4 regions of the Kitasatospora sp. NPDC096147 genome follow, and region 2 is predicted to be linked to each of the others. Evidence: riboswitches for the same ligand, from Rfam matches in the RefSeq annotation. Region 2 holds a riboswitch; each other region holds the start of a gene.
What was found. Region 2 has a riboswitch for cobalamin ahead of ACIRBX_RS23960 (peptidase). Riboswitches for the same ligand answer to the same signal wherever they lie in the genome.
Positions count from the first base shown of each region.

Region 1: another riboswitch for cobalamin. It lies ahead of ACIRBX_RS21165 (ribonucleoside-diphosphate reductase subunit alpha); the one in region 2 lies ahead of ACIRBX_RS23960 (peptidase).
Region 3: another riboswitch for cobalamin. It lies ahead of ACIRBX_RS01985 (FecCD family ABC transporter permease); the one in region 2 lies ahead of ACIRBX_RS23960 (peptidase).
Region 4: another riboswitch for cobalamin. It lies ahead of cobN (cobaltochelatase subunit CobN); the one in region 2 lies ahead of ACIRBX_RS23960 (peptidase).

Region 1 covers NZ_JBIWFX010000006.1:197,803-202,882, forward strand. The annotation lists gene ACIRBX_RS21165 (ribonucleoside-diphosphate reductase subunit alpha) at 1-1,961, opposite strand, end outside; cobalamin riboswitch at 2,118-2,260, opposite strand; gene ACIRBX_RS21170 (GNAT family N-acetyltransferase) at 2,445-2,939, opposite strand; gene ACIRBX_RS21175 (helix-turn-helix domain-containing protein) at 3,241-4,182, shown strand; gene ACIRBX_RS21180 (LamG domain-containing protein) at 4,294-5,080, shown strand, end outside.
Region 2 covers NZ_JBIWFX010000008.1:8,812-13,891, reverse strand. The annotation lists gene ACIRBX_RS23970 (3-hydroxybutyryl-CoA dehydrogenase) at 1-485, shown strand, start outside; gene ACIRBX_RS23965 (flagellar hook-length control protein FliK) at 594-1,040, opposite strand; gene ACIRBX_RS23960 (peptidase) at 1,068-2,120, opposite strand; cobalamin riboswitch at 2,225-2,344, opposite strand; gene cobF (precorrin-6A synthase (deacetylating)) at 2,529-3,287, shown strand; gene ACIRBX_RS23950 (NADPH-dependent F420 reductase) at 3,440-4,150, opposite strand; gene ACIRBX_RS23945 (aldo/keto reductase) at 4,172-5,044, opposite strand.
Region 3 covers NZ_JBIWFX010000001.1:520,967-526,046, reverse strand. The annotation lists gene ACIRBX_RS01990 (alpha/beta hydrolase) at 1-1,237, opposite strand, end outside; cobalamin riboswitch at 1,384-1,528, shown strand; gene ACIRBX_RS01985 (FecCD family ABC transporter permease) at 1,759-2,787, shown strand; gene ACIRBX_RS01980 (ABC transporter ATP-binding protein) at 2,918-3,694, shown strand; gene ACIRBX_RS01975 (ABC transporter substrate-binding protein) at 3,707-4,720, shown strand; gene ACIRBX_RS01970 (hypothetical protein) at 4,710-5,033, opposite strand; gene ACIRBX_RS01965 (glycosyltransferase family 4 protein) at 5,077-5,080, opposite strand, start outside.
Region 4 covers NZ_JBIWFX010000004.1:489,218-494,297, forward strand. The annotation lists gene cobN (cobaltochelatase subunit CobN) at 1-2,886, opposite strand, end outside; cobalamin riboswitch at 3,006-3,128, opposite strand; gene ACIRBX_RS16420 (cobalamin biosynthesis protein CobG) at 3,286-4,527, shown strand; gene ACIRBX_RS16425 (precorrin-8X methylmutase) at 4,524-5,080, shown strand, end outside.

The DNA of each region.
Region 1 (5,080 bases), on a different contig from region 2:
TACGGGTTGACCTGGAGGAACTCGCCGGAGAGGGTCTCGCGCTTGAAGAGGTTGGAGACCTGCGGCTCGATGCACTCGTAGACGCCGGCGATCGAGGCGATGGTCGCGGTCGGCGCGATGGCCAGCAGCAGCGAGTTGCGCAGGCCGGTGGTGGCGATCCTCGCGCGCAGCGCGTCCCAGCGGCCGGTCCACTCCGGGGTGACGCCGAAGTGGTCGATGTGCAGCTGGCCGCGGGCGGCCCGGGTCTCGCCGTACGCCTCGTGCTGCCCGAACTGCTCGGCCAGCTCGCTGGAGCGCTCGTAGGCGGTGAGCATGATGCGCTCGGCGATCAGGGTGGAGAGCCGCTTGGCCTCGGCGGAGTCGAAGTCCAGCCGGAGCTGGAAGAAGACGTCCTGGAGGCCCATCACGCCGAGGCCGACCGGGCGCCAGCGGGAGTTGGAGGTGCCCGCCTCGGTGGTCGGGTAGAAGTTGATGTCGATGACCCGGTCGAGGAAGGTCACGGCGGTGCGCACGGTGGCGTCCAGCCGCTCCCAGTCCATCGCACCCAGCAGGTCGGCGGCGGTGGCGCCGGGGGCCACGTGGGCGCCCAGGTTGACCGAGCCGAGGTTGCAGACGGCGGTCTCGGAGTCGTCGGTGACCTCGATGATCTCGGTGCAGAGGTTCGAGGAGTGCACCACCCGGCCGGGCAGCGCGGTCTGGTTGGCGGCCCGGTTGGAGGCGTCCTTGAAGGTCATCCAGCCGTTGCCGGTCTGCGCCAGGGTGCGCATCATCCGGGCGTACAGGGTCTGCGCCGGGATGGTGCGGACGGCCTTGCCGGCCTGCTCGGCCTTGACGTACGCCTCGTCGAACTCGGCGCCCCAGAGGTCGACCAGCTCGGGGACGTCGGCCGGGGAGAACAGCGACCAGTCGGCGTTGGCGTTCACCCGGCGCATGAACTCGTCCGGGATCCAGTGGGCGAGGTTCAGGTTGTGGGTCCGGCGGGCCTCCTCGCCGGTGTTGTCGCGGAGCTCCAGGAACTCCTCGACGTCCGCGTGCCAGGTCTCCAGGTAGACGCAGGCCGCGCCCTTGCGGCGGCCGCCCTGGTTCACCGCGGCGACCGAGGAGTCCAGGGTGCGCAGGAACGGGACGATGCCGTTGGACTTGCCGTTGGTGCCCCGGATCAGGCTGCCGCGCGAGCGGATCCGCGAGTAGGACAGGCCGATGCCGCCGGCGTGCTTGGAGAGCCGGGCGATCTGGGCGTACCGGTTGTAGATCGAGTCCAGGTTGTCCAGCGGCGAGTCCAGCAGGTAGCAGGAGGACATCTGCGGGTGCTTGGTGCCGGAGTTGAAGAGGGTCGGCGAGGAGGTCAGGTACTCCAGCCGGCTCATCAGGCGGTAGAGCTCGGCCACCTCGGCCACCGACTGCTCGGTGTCGCCGACCGCCAGGCCCGCCGCGACCCGGAGCAGGAAGTGCTGCGGGGTCTCGATCACCTGACGGGTGATCGGGTGGCGCAGCAGGTAGCGGGACTGCACGGTGCGCAGGCCGAAGTACTCGAAGCGGTCGTCGCCGGCCGGGTCGATCAGGCCGTTGAAGACGGTCGCGTGCTTGGCCACGAAGGCGGCGGTGACGTCGCCGATCAGGCCCTCGGCGTGGCCGACGGCGATCGAGGCGGCGAAGGTGACGGCGCCCTGCGAGACGGCCTCGTCCCGGATCTCCAGCGCCAGCAGCCGGGCGGCGAGCTTCGAGTACTGCGGGTCCTCGGCGATCATCGAGGCGGCAGCCTCCACGGCCAGGCCGCGCAGCTCGGCGAAGTCCGAGCCGGCGTGCCGGCCGCGCAGCGCAGCGGCCGCGACGTGGCCCGGGTCCACCTGGGGGAGGTCGGCGCTGCGGTCCGTGAGGAGCCGGAGCAGTGCGGCCCCCGGGTCGGTCCGGTCTTCGGCGGTTCCCTGGGCGGGCAGGGCAACTGAGGCAGCGATGGTCAAGGCGCTTCTCTCCTGGCGGCGGCGGTCGGCATGGCTGCCGGGCCCGATCGGGCGCAGGGGAGCACGCGCGGAACGCCTGACGGCGCGCGCGGATCACCCCCGGCCCACCCGCGAGGCCCGGACGTCAAAGCTGTGCTGCAAGGCGTCTGCGGGGAAGCCGTGTGGCACGCCGTCGGCAGGTCATCGGACTCGCGGGGGGCCGTTGTGGGGCGCCCGCTCACCGCTGCGGGGCAGTCCCGGACTTCCACCGGGTTCCCCTGCATCGACAGCGAGAGCGAGCATACATGTTGTGGCGCCTGAGATGAGCGCCCCCATATCTAGTGGCGCGTCGCCGTGATCGTCCTATTCCGGTCCGTCATCGCAGGACCCTTGCGGGGCTTGGAGGAGGCCGTCGGGCGGCCTCCGGACACGTCCGTGGGGGCGCCCGGCCGGGCGCCCCCACGGAGCCGTCGGAGCGGGCTCGGAAGGTCTCGGAGCTGCTCCTCAGAAGGTCATCGTGTAGACCAGCAGCCGGACGCCGGGGCGGACGTCCCAGTCCCGCTCGGTGGTGCGCCGGAAGCCGAGGCGCTCGTACAGCCGGTGCGCCGAGGTCATCGACGGCCGGGTGGAGAAGGCCATGCCGGCCAGGCCCAGCTCGCGGCTGCGGGCGATCGCCGCCCGGACCAGCTGCTCGCCGACGCCGCGGCCCCGGGCGGCGCCGGAGACCGCCAGCATCCGGATCTCGCCCTCGTGCGGCGCGGCGATGTCGGCGAACGGGGTGCCGCCGACGGCGAAGGTCACGCAGCCGAGCAGCTGCCCGTCGGCCGGGTCGGCCGCGACGAGGAGCTCGGCCTGCTCGAAGCGCGGGCGGGCGTCGAGGAGTTGGGAGGCGTAGGGGCCGTCGGCCGGGCTGTGACCGTCTCCGACGAACGCCTCGTGGGTGACGGCGCCGACGGCGGGGAGGTCGGCCTCGACGGCGGGGCGGATGACGATGTCCATCCGGACAGTCTGCCCGAACGGGTGTCCGAACCGGCTCCGGGGGTGCCGTGCAGCCGATCGGCGGTCGACGGGTCGGCGGGGTAGCCCCCGGGGCGGTGCCAGTTGTCGCGCCCGTGGCGGGAGTTGCGGGTCACATCGCGGCCGACCAGGGCACCGAGCAGGCCGAAGGCGGAGAGGATCGCGAGCAGGGCGAGGGCGGAGGGGAGGTCCATGCCGTCGAGTCTTCCGCCGGGCCCCGGCTGCCACGAGTGGCAGGAACAACCCATTGCGTCGATATCCTGCCATCGGGCATCCTGGCGCCATGCTGCGCAACGTGGTCACCGTGGTCCTGGAGGACGTCCACCCGTTCGAACTGGGCGTCGCCACCGAGGTGTTCGGCCTCGACCGGCGGGACGACGGGCTGCCGCTCTACGAGTTCGCGGTCGCCTCCGACCGGCCCGGGCTGCTGCGCACCCACGCCGGGTACCGGATCGAGGTGGAGCACGGCGCCGAGCGGCTGGCCGGGGCGGACCTGGTGATCGCCGCCGCCACCCACGTCCGGGACGAGTACCCGCAGGTGCTGATCGAGGCGCTGCGGGCCGCGGCCGACCGGGGCGCCCGGGTGCTGTCGATCTGTAGCGGGGCCTTCCTGCTGGGCGCCGCCGGGCTGTTGGACGGACGCCGCTCCACCACGCACTGGAAGCACACCGAGCGGCTGGCGGCGCGCTTCCCGCTCACGACCGTGGAGCCGGACGTGCTCTACGTGGACGAGGACCCGGTGATCACCTCGGCCGGTACGGCGGCCGGCATCGACGCCTGCCTGCACCTGGTCCGCAAGCTCCAGGGGGCGGAGGTGGCCCGGGGGATCGCCCGCCGGATGGTGGTCGCCCCGCACCGGGACGGCGGGCAGGCCCAGTTCGTCGCCCGGCCGCTGCCGGAGTGCGACGCGGACTCGCTCGGCGGCCTGCTGGAGTGGCTGCGCCACCACCTGGACCAGGAGCTGACCGTCGATCAGCTGGCGGCCCGGGCGCACATGTCCCCGCGCACCTTCGCCCGGCGCTTCCAGCAGGAGACCGGCACCACCCCGCACCGCTGGCTCACCAACCAGCGCCTGCTGCTCGCCCAGCGGCTGCTGGAGGGCACCAACGAGCCGGTGGAGACGGTGGCTTCGTCCAGCGGCTTCGGCAACGCGGCCACTCTGCGGCACCACTTCACCCGCTGGCTCGGCACCACCCCGCAGGCGTACCGGCGGACCTTCGGCTGAGCGGACGTCACCCGCCGCCGGGGCCGGTACACCCCCGGCAGGTTCCGCTTCGGTATCGGTTCGGTGGGGAGGCCGTCGGCTGTCGGGGCGCCATGTTCTAGCATCCGCACTATGACTGACGGTACGGAACGCCCGGACGTTGCCCCGACTCCGGGCCAGCATCCCTCTCAGACGCCGAACGAGGCGGCGCCGGCGGGCGCGTTCCCGCCCGTGCAGCCCGGCCAGATCCCGGGGCAGGCCGCGTACGGGTACCCGCATCCGCAGAGCGGCTACCCCGCTCCGGGGGGCTACCCCGCGCAGGGTGGCTACCCGTCGCAGGACGGCTACGGATACCCGCACCCGCAGGCCCAGTTCCAGCAGTTCCAGCAGCAGCCGCCGAACGCGAGCCCGAGCTGGGAGCAGCTGGCCGACCAGGAGGAGCAGCGGGTCCGCCGTCGCAAGCGGACCATCACCGCCGTGGTGGTCGCGGTGGCCGTGGCGCTCGGGGTCGGCGCGGGCTACGCCGTCATCAACAAGACCGACGACGAGAAGACCCCGACGGTGGCCGCCACCTCGCCGACGGCCGACGGCAGCTCCACCGCCAAGCCCTCGGGTTCGGCCACCCCGGGCCAGGGCGGATCGGTCACCGTGCCGGGCGACCCGAACACCCTGGCCGACCTCTCCGGTCAGGCCAATCTGGCCATCGGCCCGGACGCCGAGGTCAGCCGGGTGCCGGACGGCCACGTGCTGCGGCTGCGCAGCAACAACAACTCGCACGCCGAGTCGGCCACCAAGGTGGTGGACGTGAACGGCAGCTTCACCATCGCCGCCTGGGTCTACAACGAGGCGCCGGAGGGCCAACGGACCGCGATCAGCCAGGGCGACGGGGCCTCGTTCTCGTTCGACCTCGGCCGCAACG
Region 2 (5,080 bases):
TCGGCATCGCCACCGGACGGCCCACCCACGTGCTGGGCCTGCACTTCTTCAACCCGGCGCCGGTCATGCCGCTGGTCGAGGTGGTCAGCTCGCTGCACACCGACCTCGAGGTCACCGAGCGGATCGCCGCCTTCGCCGCCGGCACCCTCGGCAAGCACGTGATCCGCTCCCGGGACCGGGCCGGCTTCGTGGTCAACGCGCTGCTGGTGCCGTACCTGCTCGCCGCGATCCGGATGGCCGAGGGCGGTCACGCCTCCGCCGAGGACATCGACGCGGGCATGGTGCACGGCTGCGCCCACCCGATGGGCCCGCTCCAACTCGCCGACCTGATCGGGCTGGACACCGTCCAGGCGATCGCGCAGTCGCTGTACGACGAGTACAAGGAGCCGCTCTACGCGCCGCCGCCGCTGCTGGCCCGGATGGTGGAGGCGGGCCTGCTGGGCCGCAAGAGCGGACGCGGCTTCCACCCGCACCCGGCGGCCTGACCCGGCCCGGCCCGCCCCACCGGGCCCGGACCCGCCGGTGCCCCGGCCTCCGTCGCGGAGGGCCGGGGCACCGGTGCGCTCGGGTGGCCGCCGATGCCGGACGGGGCGTCAGGGGGCAGTGATGCCCGGCTGGGTGCCCGCGCCGAAGGACCAGCCCTCGACGTCGCCGGGGGCGGGGTCGTAGGAGGCGCCGCCCAGGTTGCTGTAGACCCACGGGGTGCCGTGCTGGGCGTGCCAGTAGGACCAGTAGGCCGAGCCGGTCGGGTTGGTGCAGGTGGTCGGCAGGCTGTTGATCTTGCAGACGAAGCCCGGGAAGCGCGGGTGGAACGCGTAGGAGAAGCCCGCGCCGGTCAGCGCGGCCAGGCCGCTGGCCGGGTCACCCGGGGCACAGCCGGTCTGGATGCCGCCGCCCACGGCGGTGAAGTCGACCACCACCGTGACCCCGGAGGTGCCGGAGCAGGCAGCGGCCTGGGCGGGGGTGGCGGTCACCACCGCCGAGGCGGCGAGCAGGCCGGCGGCCAGGGCGGTGGCACCGAACGTCCTTCTGGTCAGCATGGTGTGACGGTCCTTTCGGAGGAGGGCTCAGCGGCAGGCGAGGGTGGGCGCGTCCGGGCGGGCGCCGTGTGCGGAGAGGGTGGCCAGCGAGCTGCCGGCGAGGCCGAGCACGGCCTGCGCGGTGGCCCGGTTCGCGGTGGCGGCGTTGAAGCCGGTGGCGTCGTAGGCGACCGCACCCCGGTTGACGGCGGTGGCCGAGCAGCCCTGCTGGAGCTTGACCAGGCTGCTCCAGCCCTTGAGACCGGCCCCGTAGCGGCCGTTCGAGAGCAGTGCGGCGGTGGCCAGCCCGGTGCTGTTGGCGTTGGAGGCGGTGGCCCCGGCGGCGGCGAAGCCACCGTCCGCGTTCTGGTGCGCGGTCAGCCAGCCGAGACCCGAACTGGCCTTGGCCGTACGGCCGGTGGCGGCCAGTGCCTGGACGGCGAGGGCGGTGGCGTCCGGGTCGCTGGTGCAGGCCGGCTGCCCGAGGGCGACCGGGAAGCCGCCGTCCGCGCACTGGGTGGAGGCCAGGAAGTCCACGGCGGCGGTCGGCGCGCCGGCCGGAGTGCGCTTGAGTGCTATGACGGCCAGGGCCTGGCCGAAGTTGTTGCTGTAGTCGCCCCACTGGGAGCGGTCGGAGAACCGGCCGGACGGCGTCTGGAGGCCGCGCAGCTGCCCCGGCAGGTCCACCCCGCCGAACGAGGCCGGGTTCGCCCCCCGCACCTGGGCGGCCAGCAGCAGCTTGGCCGTGGCCCCCGCGTACGCCTCGGTGGTGCCGTCGCCGACGTAGCCGGTGGTGTTGGCGGGCTGGGCCAGCCAGGCGGTGGCCCGGGCGGCGGCCTGGTCGGAGCTGTGGGCGGCGGCGAAGGCGAGCACGGCGTCCACGGTCAGACCCTGGTCCGGGTAGGCCGTGCCGTCGAAGACCGACTCGAAGTGGTCGCCGTTCACCAACTGGCGGGCCAGCCAGCCGGCGGCAGCGGCATCAGGGCGGATGGTGGCGCCGGAGCCGGAGGTGGCCTGTGCGGCGGTGACGGTCGGCAGGGTGGCGGCGAGGGCGAGCGCGGCGGTCGCGAACAGGCCCAGGGAGCGGCGGAGCGCGGGCATGAACTGCCTTTCCGGGCCTGGACGCAGGGGCCCGGAGGGCCTGCCCGAGAGAGACCTCGGGGCAGCCCACGGGGCTCCGGCCCGCAGACCACGACGGGAGGAGTTGGCGGTACACCTCCGCAGCCGGGTATCCGGGCTCGCCGCCGACCGGGGTCGGCGACCTACCGTTGCGGGTCAGCGCCGGTTTCGGACCGGCTTCCCCCAGCGGCGGAGTCGAGAGTTGACGGCCCATCATCCCGGCGCCGAAATCCCGGGGTCAAGGGCCGAGTGCGTCACACCGGCAGCCCGACCCGACCCGGCCCGGCCCGGCCCGGCCCGACCTGCTCCGGTCCCGGCCCGTCCCGGCACCGCACCGGCACCGTCCCCGGGGTGGCCTGCCCGGGTGCCCGGCCGGGGGAGAATCGGGGCATGCGACAGATCCTGATCATCGGCATCGGTGCCGGCGACCCCGACCACCTCACCCTCCAGGCCGCGAAGGCCATCGCCCGCACCGAGGTCTTCTTCCTCCTCGACAAGCCCGAGGAACGGAAGGAGATGATCGACCTGCGCCGCCGCATCCTCACCGAGCACGCCGCCCCGGGCCACCGGGTGGTGGCGGTGCCGGACGCGGAACGCGACCGGACCACCCCCGCCTACCGGGAGGCGGTGGACGACTGGCGCACCCGCCGGGCCGACCTGGTCGAGGGACTGATCGCCGAGCACCTCGGCGAGAACGGCACCGGGGCCTTCCTGGTCTGGGGCGATCCGAGCCTGTACGACAGCGTGATCGCGGTGGTGGAGGACGTGCTGGGCCGCGGCCGGCAGTCCTTCGGGTACGAGGTGATCCCCGGGATCAGCAGCGTCTCCGCGCTCGCCGCCCGGCACCGCACCACGCTGACCCGGGTCGGCCGTCCGCTGCAGATCACCACCGGGCGTCGGCTGGCCGCCGGGATGCCGGAGCAGGTGGACGACGTGGTGGTGATGCTGGACGGCCGCGCCGCGTTCGCCGAGATCGACCCCGAGGGGCTGGAGATCCTCTACGGCGCCTACCTAGGCACCCCCGACGAGATCCTCGACGCCGGACCGCTCGCCGAGGCGGTGCCCCGGATTCGGGAGGCGCGTGAACGGGCGCGCGAGCGCAAGGGCTGGATCATGGACACCTACCTGCTGCGCCGCACCGGGAAGTGACGGCGGCTCAGGACGGGGCGCCGGGGTCCGGGCAGTGAGTCCGCGGCGGGTCCGGGCGGCGGGGTCCGGGCGGCGGGGTCCGGGCGGGTACGGCGGTGGCCGGTCACCCGGTGGTGCGAGCCACCGGGTGACCGGCCACCGCCACCGGTCCGTCAGCCCCGGAAGTTGGCCGGACGCTCCGGAGACGCCTCGGCGAGCGCCTTGGTGACGGCCTCGACACCGGCCCGCAGACCGTAGACCGGGGTGTCCGGCTGCTGGCGCCAGGAGTCGTCGATGCCGCCGGAGTCCACGGTGTCGAACCCGAGGGCATCGATCAGGTCACGCACCAGCTGCTTGGCCGCCGGGTCGTCACCGGCCACCGGCAGGGCGATCCGCTCCGGGTCCCCGGCCGGCAGCGGACGGTCCAGGATGTCCTGGGCGTAGGTGCCGTTGAACGCCTTGACCACCGGGTGGCCGAGCTGCCGCTCGACCCAGCGGCTCTCGGTCAGGCCCTCGTCCTCGATGCCGGCGATCCGGCCGTCGCGCGGCTGCGGGTAGTAGTTGTTGGTGTCGATCACGACGAAGCCGTCCGCCGCACCGGCGAACAGGTCGTCGGGCAGGCCGGGGATGTTCTTCAGCGGGATGGTCACCACGACCAGCTCCGCCCCGGCCGCCGCCTCGGTGGCGAGCACTGCGGTGGCGCCGGTCTCCGCCGCCAGCTCGGAAAGGGTCTCCGGGCCACGGGAGTTGGCCACCTTCACCTCATGGCCGAGGCTGGTGAGCCGGCGGGTCAGGTTGCCACCGATGTGGCCCGCGCCGATGATGCCGATCTTCATGGGATGTGCTCCGTGCTTCTTCGGTGAACGGTCGGAGAGGAAGGAGATGGCCGGGGGAGGGGGGAGGGGTCAGGCCAGCGAGCTGAGCTCGGCGAAGTCCGCGTCGTCCAGGGTCACCAGGGCGCCGCCCAGGTTCTCCTCCAGGTGCGACACCTTCGAGGTGCCGGGGATCGGCAGCACCACCGGGGAGCGGCGCAGCAGCCAGGCCAGCGCGAGCTGGGCCGGGGTGGCGCCGAGACGCGTCGCGATGGCGTCCAACTTGCCGCCCGGGCGGGCGAGTTCGCCGGTGGCGATCGGGAACCACGGGATGAAGGCGATGCCCTCGGCGGTGACGTGGTCGAGCACCTCCTCGGAGGCGCGGTCCACCAGGTTGTAGCGGTTCTGCACCGAGACGATCTCGGCGTGCTTGCGGGCCTCGGTCAGCTCCTCCACGGTGACCTCGGAGAGGCCGATGTGGCGGATCTTGCCCGCCTGCTGGAGCTGCGCCAGCTCGCCGAGCTGCTCGGCCACCGGCACCTGCGGGTCGATCCGGTGCAGCTGGTAGAGGTCGATCCGCTCCAGGCCGAGGTGGCGCAGGCTCAGCTCGACCTGCTGGCGCAGGTACTCGGGCCGGCCGACCGGGTGCCACTCGTTCGGCCCGGTGCGGGTCAGGCCGCCCTTTGTGCCAATCACCAGGTCGTCGGCGTACGGGTGCAGGGCCTCCTTGATCAGCTGCTCGCTGACGAACGGCCCGTAGGAGTCGGCGGTGTCGATGAAGGTCACACCCTGCTCGACGGCCCGGCGCAGCACCCGCACCGCCTCCGCCGGGTCCTCCGGGGCGCCCCAGACACCCGGCCCGGTGATGCGCATCGCACCGAAGCCGAGCCGGTTGACGGGCAGGTCGCCGCCGAGGGAGAAGCTGCCGGAGGAGTCGGCGGGGCGGGAGGTGGACGAGGTGCTCATGGAGCACTCCTCTCGATCGGTCTCACGGTGCGTCGG
Region 3 (5,080 bases), on a different contig from region 2:
TGGCCAGCCGCAGCGTGTCGAAGTGGCCGACCGGGCCCTGGTCGAGCACGGCGGCCCGCACCCCGTGCTTGGCCAGATCGGCCGCGCAGGAGCGGGAGTTGGCGATCGGCACGTCGCGGTCGCCGTTCGCGGCGTACAGCCGGACGGGCGCGGCGGGGCGCCAGTCGCAGCCGCCGTCGGTGGCGTCCAGCGCTGCCGAGAGCCCCGGGCCGGGCGCGCCGAGCTGGTCGTGGAAGGAGTCGGTGAGCAGCTCGCGGACGGTGCCCGGCAGGGCCGCGACCACCTCCTCCTCGGTGTGCCGGGTGTCGAAGAGCCCCTCCACCACGGCGGCGTACGGAGCCCGGAACACCTCGCTCGGATCGCGGTAGAGCGGGTGCAGGCGGTTGGCGGCGGTCAGGTAGTAGGAGAGGTAGAAGACGGCCGAGCGCTCGTCCACCCGCCCGTCCAGGATGCCCGGCAGCTCCGCGCCCCGGACGTCGTGCGGCCCGGCCACCGGGGCCAGCCCGCGCAGCCGCAGGTGCCGGTCGGAGATCCTGGCCAGCTCCCGGCCGAGGGCCATGGCCACCTGGCCGCCCTGGGAGAAGCCGGTGGCGTACACGTCCCCGGTCAGCGGGCGCCCCAGCCGACGGCCGGCCTCGTCCGCGGCGCGCAGCAGGTCGAGCGAGGCGGAGACGGCGGAGCGGGTGTCCATGTAGGGGTGCAGGCCGGGGCCGAGCCCGAGGCCGAGGTAGTCGGGGGCGGCGACCGCGCGCCCGGCCGAGGACTGCAGGTAGGGGGAGAGCTTGCCGAAGTCCTCGGCGGTGGACGGCGCGTAGTCCCGGTGCACCATCGTGCCGTGGGTGTCGGAGACCACCGCGAGGCGGCGCGGACCGCCCTGCGGCAGCACGAACAGACCGGTGGCGGTGGTCGGGGCGCCCTGCGGGGTGACGGTGCGGTAGGTCAGCCGGTAGGCGGTGATGCCGTGACGGACGGTGCCGGTGTCCACGCCGAAGTTCCCGGCGAAGGCGGTCAGCTGAGCGGTGCTCAGCCGCTCCAGCGGGGTCACGGAGAGCAGGGCACCCCGACCGGTGGTGGGGGTGGCAGCCGAGTCGGCGGCCGTGGTGGTGCGGGTGGTGGCGGCTGCGCTGGCGGGCGCCGCGACGCCGACCGCCAGGAGGGCAGCGGCGGCCAGGGCGAGGGCCCGTCGGCTGCGGGAACGGCCGTACGTGGAGCGGGAGTTCTGCGGGTCGGTGGTCATGGTGAGGACGCTACGGGCGGGCGGCCCGGGGCCGGTACCCGGCCAGCACCCCGCCCGGGGTGGGGCTGTCCCCCGTAACGAGGACGGGAGACGGCCCCTGGGGAGCGGGACCGCATCGGGGCGGGTGTGCTGGGCGCCACAGGGCTGGGACCCTTACCGGTAAGGGGAGCCTTGTTATGCTGCCAAGGCGTCCCGAGGGAGAAGTCCGGTGAGAACCCGGCGCTGACCCGCAACGGTGGAACGGCCCCTGACGGGCCGTGAGTCCGATCGCCCCCGGCGGCGCTGTCCTCCCGAGAACTCGCCGCGGACTGCGAGGGGAAGTCGAACGGCGCGCCCGCCCGGCGTGCGGACGCCCGTCGTCCGCCACCGCCGCAGCCGGCTCCACCGGTCGCGCCCCCGTACGCCCGGCGCCCGACCGAAGGCCCGGCCCGTTGAGCAGCGCGACCACCGCGACCACCGCCACCGGACGTCCCGGCGGCGCCACCAGCCCGCCGGGCCCCGCGTCGCCCACCCGGCCACCGCTGCGCACCGGTGCCCTGGCCGTCGGTCTCGCCGTGGTCCTGCTGGTCTCGCTGCTCTGCGGTGTCGCCCTCGGGTCCTCCGGGCTGAGCCTCGGCCAGGTCACCCACTTCCTCCAGGCCGGGCTGACCGGCGGGCGCATCCACGCCGACCAGGCGGCCGGCTACGCCATCGTCTGGGAGATTCGGCTGCCCAGGGTGGTGCTGGCCGCCGTGGTCGGCGCCGGGCTCTCCGCCGTGGGCGTGGCCGTTCAGGCCATGGTCCGCAACGCGCTGGCCGACCCCTTCGTGCTGGGCATCTCCTCCGGCGCCGCGGTCGGGGCGAACGCCGTGCTGCTGCTCGGCGCCTTCGCCTCGCTCGGCGTCTGGGCGCTCTCGCTCTCGGCCTTCAGCTCGGCGCTGGCCGCGATGGTGCTGGTGTACGCGGTGGCCCGCACCGCTCAGGGCCTGACACCGCTGCGGCTGGTGCTCACCGGCACCGCACTGGCCTACGGCTTCTCCGCCGTCACCTCGCTGATGGTCTTCTCGGCGGAGCGCGGCGAGGCGGCCCGGACGGCGATGATGTGGCTGCTTGGCAGCCTGGGCGGGGCGACCTGGGCCTCGGTGCCGATCGCCGCCGCGACGGTGCTGGCCGGGCTGGTCTACCTGCTGGCCGCCGCCGGGAGCCTGGACGCGCTGGCGATGGGCGACGAGACGGCGGCGGCGCTCGGCGTGGACGCGTCCCGGCTGCGACGGGCGCTGTTCCTGGTGACCGCCGCCGTCACCGGGACGGTGGTGGCGGTGAGCGGGGCGATCGGCTTCGTCGGGCTGATGGTGCCGCACCTGGCCCGGATGCTGGTCGGGGCCGGGCACCGACGGGTGCTGACGGTGGCTCCGCTGCTCGGCGCGGTGCTGCTGGTGTGGGTGGACATCGTCTCCCGGCTGCTGCTCGCCCCGGCGGAACTGCCGGTCGGGGTGATCACGGCGGTGCTCGGGGTGCCGTGCTTCCTGCTGCTGATGCGGCGCCGCTCGTACAGCTTCGGTGGCCGCTGATGGGGACTCAACGGCGGCGCGGCACACGGCCGGGGAGGGACGCGGGGACGGACACGAGGGCGGAGACGGCAGTGGGGACGAAGGCGGGGACGGGCGTGCGGGGCGCCGCCGTTCCGGTGGGAGGACGGGCGTGAAGGTCGAGATCGACGCGGTGTCGGTGGAGATCGCCGGGGCACGGCTGGTGCACGAGGCGAGCCTGGCGGCCGACTCCGGCCAGGTGATCGGGCTGGTCGGGCCGAACGGGAGCGGCAAGTCCACGCTGCTGCGGACCGTCTACCGGGCGCTGCGCCCGAGCGCCGGCCGGGTGCTGCTGGACGGCGAGGACCTGCACGGCCTGACGGCCCGTGAGGGGGCCCGCCGGGTCGGGGCGCTGCCGCAGGAGACGGTGTCCGAGTTCGACTTCACGGTGGCCGAGGTGGTGGGCATGGGCCGGCTGCCGCACCGGCGCGGCTTCGGCGGTCCGTCGCCCGAGGACGCCGTCGGCACCGAGGCCGCGCTGGCGCAGGTCGGTGCCGCCCACCTGGCCGGGCGGGGCTTCCTCCAACTCTCCGGCGGTGAGAAGCAGCGGGTGCTGATCGCCCGCGCGCTGGTGCAGCGCCCGCAGGTGCTGGTGCTGGACGAGCCGACCAACCACCTGGACATCGCGCACCAGTTGGAGGTGCTGGCGCTGGTCCGCGACAGCGGGCTCACCGTCCTCACCGCGCTGCACGACCTCAACCTGGCCGCCGCCCACTGCGATCTGCTCCACGTCATCGAGGGCGGTCGGATTGTCACCTCCGGTCCGCCGGGCGAGGTGCTCTCGGCCGGGCTGCTGGCCGAGGTCTTCGGGGTGCGCGCGCACCCCGTCCGGCACCCCGTGACCGGGGCCGTCCAACTGCTCTTCGACCGTCTCTCCACCGATTCCTGAGGAAGTACCACGTTGTTCACCGCACCCCGCCGCGCCCTGGCCGGCGCCGCCGCCCTGACCCTCTCGCTCGGCCTGGCCGGCTGCGGCGCCGAGGTCGTCCCCTCGGCGGAGACCGCGAAGTCCGCGCACTACCCCGTCACGGTGGACAACTGCGGTCGTCAGGCGACGTACCAGCAGAAGCCCGCCCGGGTGGTCACCAACGACATCGGGATCACCGAGCTGATGCTCGCCCTCGGCCTGGCCGACCGGATGGCCGGGTACGTCATGCCGGACGAGAAGGGCGACCTCGCGGCGGTGCCGTGGGCCAAGGAGTACGAGCGCGCCCCGTGGCTCTCCAAGAAGGAGATCACCAAGGAGCTGGTGCTGGACGCCAAGGCCGACCTGGTCTTCGCGGGGTGGAACTACGGGTGGAACGAGACCGCCGGCCTCACCCCCGAGGGCCTGGGCAAGCTGGGCGTCGGCACGTACACGCTGACCGAGTCCTGCCGCAACGGCAACGAGAAGGCCCGGGGTGTGATGCCGCCGCTGGACGCGCTCTACGCGGACCTGGCCAACCTCGGGCGGATCTTCGAGGTGGAGGAGAAGGCGGCTCAGCTGACCGCGGAGTTCAAGGCGGAGGTGGCGAAGGCGGAGGCCGGCGCGGCGGGCGGGCGGCAGCCGAAGGTCTTCCTCTACGACAGCGGCCAGGACAAGCCGTTCACCTCGGGCCGGTTCGCCGCGCCGGAGCAGATCATCACCAAGGCGGGCGGGAAGAACGTCTTCGGCGACCTGGACGACTCCTGGACCACCGTGGGCTGGGAGGCCGTGGTCTCCCGCGATCCGGAGGTGATCGTCATCAACGACTACGGCGACACCGGTGCCGAGGCCAAGCGGCAGTTCCTGAAGTCCTACCCGCCGCTGGCCCAGGTGTCCGCCGTGAAGAACGACCGGATCTTCGTGCTCTCGTACGTCGACCTGGTGGAGAGCCCGCGCAACCCCTCGGCGATCACCCGGCTGGCCGCCTACCTGAAGGGCGTCACCGGCTGACGTCCGGCGGCGGGTCCAGCGGCGGGTCCGGGTCCGGTGGCGGGTCTGTCGGGTCCGGGTCGTCCGGGACGAAGACGCTCAGCTGGTAGGTGGTCGGGAAGACGCCCCGTCCGCAGAACATGTCCCCCCGCAGCTCGCTCGGGTCGAGCTCGGGCCGTGCGGTGAGGAGGTCCCGGAGGAACGCCGTCTGCTCCTCCGGGTCCTGGGTGCTCAGCAGCACCTCCCAACGGCCCGACGGGCGCGCGTCCCACTCGGCGGCCCGCCGCTGCCGCTCCTCCTGCTGCTTGCGTCTGCGCTTGCGCTGTCCGGGCACGGGGTCAGCATGGCCCCACCGGGTGGGCCCGGCAAGCGAATTGCTAG
Region 4 (5,080 bases), on a different contig from region 2:
GGTGGCCTTGCGCTCGTCGCCGTGCTCGGCCAGGTCGGCCTGGACGTGGGCGCGGACGAAGTTCTCCGCCTCGGTCTCCTCCTGACGGGCCGCCAGCCGGACGGCGTCGTCCAGCAGCGCGACCACGTGCGGGAAGGCGTCCCGGAAGAAGCCGGAGATCCGCAGGGTGACGTCGATCCGGGGGCGGCCCAGCTCCTCCAGCGGGATCGGCTCCAGGCCGGTGACCCGGCGCGAGGCGTCGTCCCAGACCGGGCGGACACCGAGCAGGGCGAAGGCTTCGGCGATGTCGTCACCGGCGGTGCGCATCGCGCTGGTGCCCCAGAGCGAGAGGCCGACCGAGGACGGGAACTCGCCGTCGTTGTCCGCCTGGTAGCGGTCCACCAGGGACTGGGCCAGCGCCTGGCCGGTCTCCCAGGCCAGCTTGGAGGGCACCGCCTTCGGGTCGACGGAGTAGAAGTTGCGGCCGGTCGGCAGCACGTTCACCAGACCGCGCAGCGGCGAGCCGGAGGGGCCGGCCGGGACGAAGCCGCCGCGCAGCGCGTGCAGCACCGCGTCCAGCTCGTCGGTGGTGGCGGTCAGCCGGGGGACCACCTCGCGGGCGGCGAAGTCGAGCACCTCGCGGACCGCCTCCGGGTGCCCGGCGGCCACCTTCTCCACCGCGGACGGGGCCCAGTCCTCGGCCTCCATCGCCTCGACCAGGGCGCGGGCCTGCGCCTCGGCCGCGTCGGTGGCGCCCAGGGTCAGCGCCGCCTCGTCCAGGCCGAGCGCCTCGCGCAGGCCGGGCAGCGCGCTGACGCCGCCCCAGATCTGCCGGGCCCGCAGGATGGCCAGCACGATGTTGACCCGGTCCTCGCCGGCCGGGGCCTGGCCGAGCACGTGCAGGCCGTCCCGGATCTGGACGTCCTTGATCTCGCACAGCCAGCCGTCGACGTGCAGCAGGAAGTCGTCGAAGCCGTCGTCCTCGGGGCGCTCGTCCAGGCCGAGGTCGTGGTCCAGCTTGGCGGCCTGGATCAGGGTCCAGATCTGCGCCCGGATGGCGGGCAGCTTGGCCGGGTCCATCGCGGCGATGTTCGAGTGCTCGTCGAGCAGCTGCTCCAGCCGCGCGATGTCGCCGTAGGAGTCGGCCCGGGCCATCGGCGGCACCAGGTGGTCGACCAGGGTGGCGTGCGCCCGGCGCTTGGCCTGGGTGCCCTCGCCCGGGTCGTTGACCAGGAAGGGGTAGACCAGCGGCAGGTCACCGAGCACCGCGTCCGGCCCGCACTCGGCGGAGAGCGCGGCGGTCTTGCCGGGCAGCCACTCCAGGTTCCCGTGCTTGCCGAGGTGCACCACGGCGTGGGCGCCGAAGCCGCCGTCGGCCTGGGCGGCCTCGATCCAGCGGTAGGCGGCCAGGTAGTGGTGGCTCGGCGGCAGGTCCGGGTCGTGGTAGATCGCCACCGGGTTCTCGCCGAAGCCGCGCGGCGGCTGGATCAGGACCAGGAGGTTCCCGGAGCGGATCGCGGCCAGCACGATGTCGCCGTCCGGGTTCCGCGAGTGGTCGACGTAGAGGTTGCCCGGGGCCGGGCCCCAGTGCTCCTCGACCTGCTCGCGCAGGCCCTGCGGCAGCTCGGCGTACCAGCGGCGGTAGTCGGCGGCCGGGATGCGCACCGGATTCCGGGCGAGCTGGTCGTCCGTCAGCCAGTCCTGGTCGTAGCCGCCGGCCGCGATCAGGGCGTGGATCAGCTCGTCGCCCTCGTGGCCGTCGCCGGTCAGGTCCAGGCCCGGCACCTCGGTGCCGATGTCCATGCCCTCGGCCCGCAGCCGGGCCAGCAGCCGCATCGCCGAGGCGGGGGTGTCCAGGCCGACCGCGTTGCCCACCCGGGCGTGCTTGGTCGGGTAGGCGGACAGCACCAGGGCCAACCGCCGCTCGGCGGCCGGGACGTGACGCAGCCTCGCGTGGGCGACCGCGATGCCGGCCACCCGGGCGGCCCGCTCGGCGTCGGCCGCGTAGACGGTCAGGCCGTCGGCGTCCAGCTCCTTGAAGGAGAACGGCACGGTGATCAGGCGGCCGTCGAACTCCGGCACGGCGATCTGGGTGGCGGTGTCCAGCGGGGAGAGCCCGTCGTCGCTGGCCTCCCACTGCTCGCGCGACCAGGTCAGGCAGAGTGCCTGGAGGATCGGGCGGTCCAGGTCGGCCAGTGCACCGGCGTCCCAGGCGTCCTCGTCGCCGCCGGCCTGGGCGTCGGCCGGGCGGGTGCCGCCGGCCGCCAGCACGGTGGTGACCAGCGCGTCGGCCTGCGCCAGCTCGGCCAGCAGCTCCGGCTCGGCGCCGCGCAGCGAGGCGCAGTACAGCGCCTTGGCGCGGGCGCCCTTGGCCTCGATCGCCCGGCAGAGGGTCTCCACGAAGGCGGTGTTCCCGCTCATGTGGTGGGCGCGGTAGTAGAGCACCGTCACCAAGGGGCCGTCGTTGTCGGCCGCCTGACGCTCCAGCGGACCCCAGGCCGGGGCCGAGGCGGGCGGCGCGAAACCGTGGCCGGTGAGCAGCACGGTGTCGGAGAGGAAGGAGGCGAGCTCGGCGAGGTTCGCCGGGCCGCCGTGGGCCAGGTAGGCGTGCGCCTCGGCGGCCAGGCCGGCCGGGACGGTGGAGAGCTCCATCAGCTGGGCGTCCGGGGCCTGTTCGCCGGTCAGCACCACCACCGGGCGGGGCCCGGCGAGCAGCGCGTCCAGGCCCTCCTGCCAGGCCCGGCGGCCACCGAGCAGGCGGACCACCACCAGGTCGGTGCCCTCCAGCAGCGCGGGCAGGTCGTCCACCCCGAGCCGGGCCGGGTTCCCCAGCCGGTACGGGACCGGACCGCCGGACGCGCGGGCGCTCAGCAGGTCGGTGTCGGAGGTGGAGAGGAGCAGGATCATGCGGGGGCCCTCCCGGCCGTGACGGCACGCCGGGACGGCGGGCAGGAGGGGACGGCGGCGCGACGGGGCGCGGGCGTACGGCGCACGGGCATGGCGGAGCCTTCCTCGGGGTCCGCGCCCCGGGTTGGTGTGAGGACGGCAGGAGTTCCTGGCTCCCACGGCCGGGCCGTGGTCACAGTGGCGGGACCGCACCGGATTCGCACCGGTTTCCTCCCCATGGCGCCGTCGCTGGCGTTGGCTGGGCGTACACCCATCCGGGGAGCATCGTACGGGGTGCTCCCCGGGAGCGGACCAGGGTCCCGAAGGTCCGTCGGATGACCCCGACGATCCTGATCAGCGGCGGAGCGGGCCCGCTCGGACGTGACGCAGCGGACAGGAGCAAACCGGCGGAACGTGGGTATGCTCGCCGCCATGCCACCCACGCCACCCGTCGCCGGGCCACGCCCCGGCGCGCCCGACCGCGACCGGGGTGACGCCTGCCCGGGTGCCCTGCGGCTGCACCGGGCCGACGACGGCGCGCTGGCCCGGGTGCGGATCCCCGGGGGACTGCTGACGACCGCTCAGGCCCTCGCGCTGGCCGAGGCGGCCGAGCAACTCGGCGACGGGCGGCTGGAACTGACCTCGCGCGGCAACGTCCAGCTGCGCGGTCTGGCCGACGACGCGGGCGCCGGGCTCGGGGCCCGGCTGCGGGCCGCCGGGCTGCTCCCCTCGGAGACCCACGAGCGGGTCCGCAACGTGATCGCCTCCCCGCTCTCCGGCCTGGACGGCCTCGGCCACGCCGACGTCCGGGCCTGGACGCGCGAGCTGGACGCCCGGCTGTGCGCCAGTGCTCCGGCCGCCGGGCTGGCCGGGCTGTTCCTCTTCGTACTCGACGACGGCCGGGGCGACGTGGCCGCGCTGGACGCCGATGTGACGTTGATCGCAACGCCGGACGGCGGCGCGCTGCTGCGCCTGGGCCGGGCCGCCACCGCCCGCCGGATCGCCCCCGGGCAGGCCCCGGCGGCGGCGGTCGCGGCAGCCGGGGAGTTCCTGGCGGCGGTCGCGGCGGCCGGGGTGAAGGCCTGGTTCGTCCGGGAGGCGGCCGGGCTGCTCGACCCGGGTGCCGAGCCGCTGCCGCGCCGCGCGGGCGGCGCCCCCGAGGTGGGTCCGTTCGCCGGCGGGCTGGTGGCCGGGACGCGGTTCGGCAGCCTGGGCGCCGCCCAGTGGCGGGCGCTGGCCGCCGCCTCCGCCGCCTCGGCCGGTGAGCTGCGGATCACGCCCTGGCGCAGTGTCGTCCTCCCGGGTGCGCTGCCCGGCGCGGCCGGCGAACTGGCCGCCGCGGGGCTGCGCCTGACGCCCGGTACGCCCTGGGAGCTGGCCACCGCCTGCACCGGCGCCCCCGGCTGCGCCAAGTCGCTCGCCGACGTCCGGGCGGACGCGGCCCGGGCCCTGGACGGAGCCGGTGCGCCCGGACTGCCGGTGCACTGGTCCGGCTGCGAGCGGCGGTGCGGCCACCCCGGCGGGGAGTGGGTGGACGTGCTGGCCAGCGGCCCGGCCACCTACCGGGTGACGGCCCATCGGATTTCCGGCAAGACCACCACGCAGGACCTGACGACCGAACAGATGGCCCCGGCGGCAGCCGGGGCCCGGAGGACCAAGTGATCGAGTACGAGAAGGACGGCGCGGCCATCTACCGCGAGTCCTTTGCCACCATCCGGCGCGAGGCCGAACTGGCCCACCTGCCGACCGACGTGGCCCAGGTCGCGGTCCGGATGATCCACGCCTGCGGCATGACCGACCTGGTGAAGGACCTGCTCTGGTCGCCGGAGGTGGTGGCCGACGCGCGCGCCGCGCTGAACGCCGGGGCGCCGATCCTGTGCGACGTCTCGATGGTCGCCAGCGGTGTCACCCGCAAGCGGCTGCCCGCCGACAACCAGGTGATCTGCACCCTCTCCGACCCCTCGGTGCCCGCCCTGGCGAAGGAGCTGGGCACCACCCGCAGCGCCGCCGCGATGGAGCTCTGGCTGCCGCACCTGGAGGGCGCGGTGGTCGCCGTCGGGAACGCCCCCACCTCGCTGTTCCGCCTGCTGGAGATGGTCGAGGCCGGTGCACCCCGCCCGGCCGCCGTGATCGGCGTGCCGGTCGGCTTCATCGGCGCGGCCGAGTCCAAGGAGGCGCTCGCCGCGCACCCCTCGGGCCTGGAGCACCTGGTGGT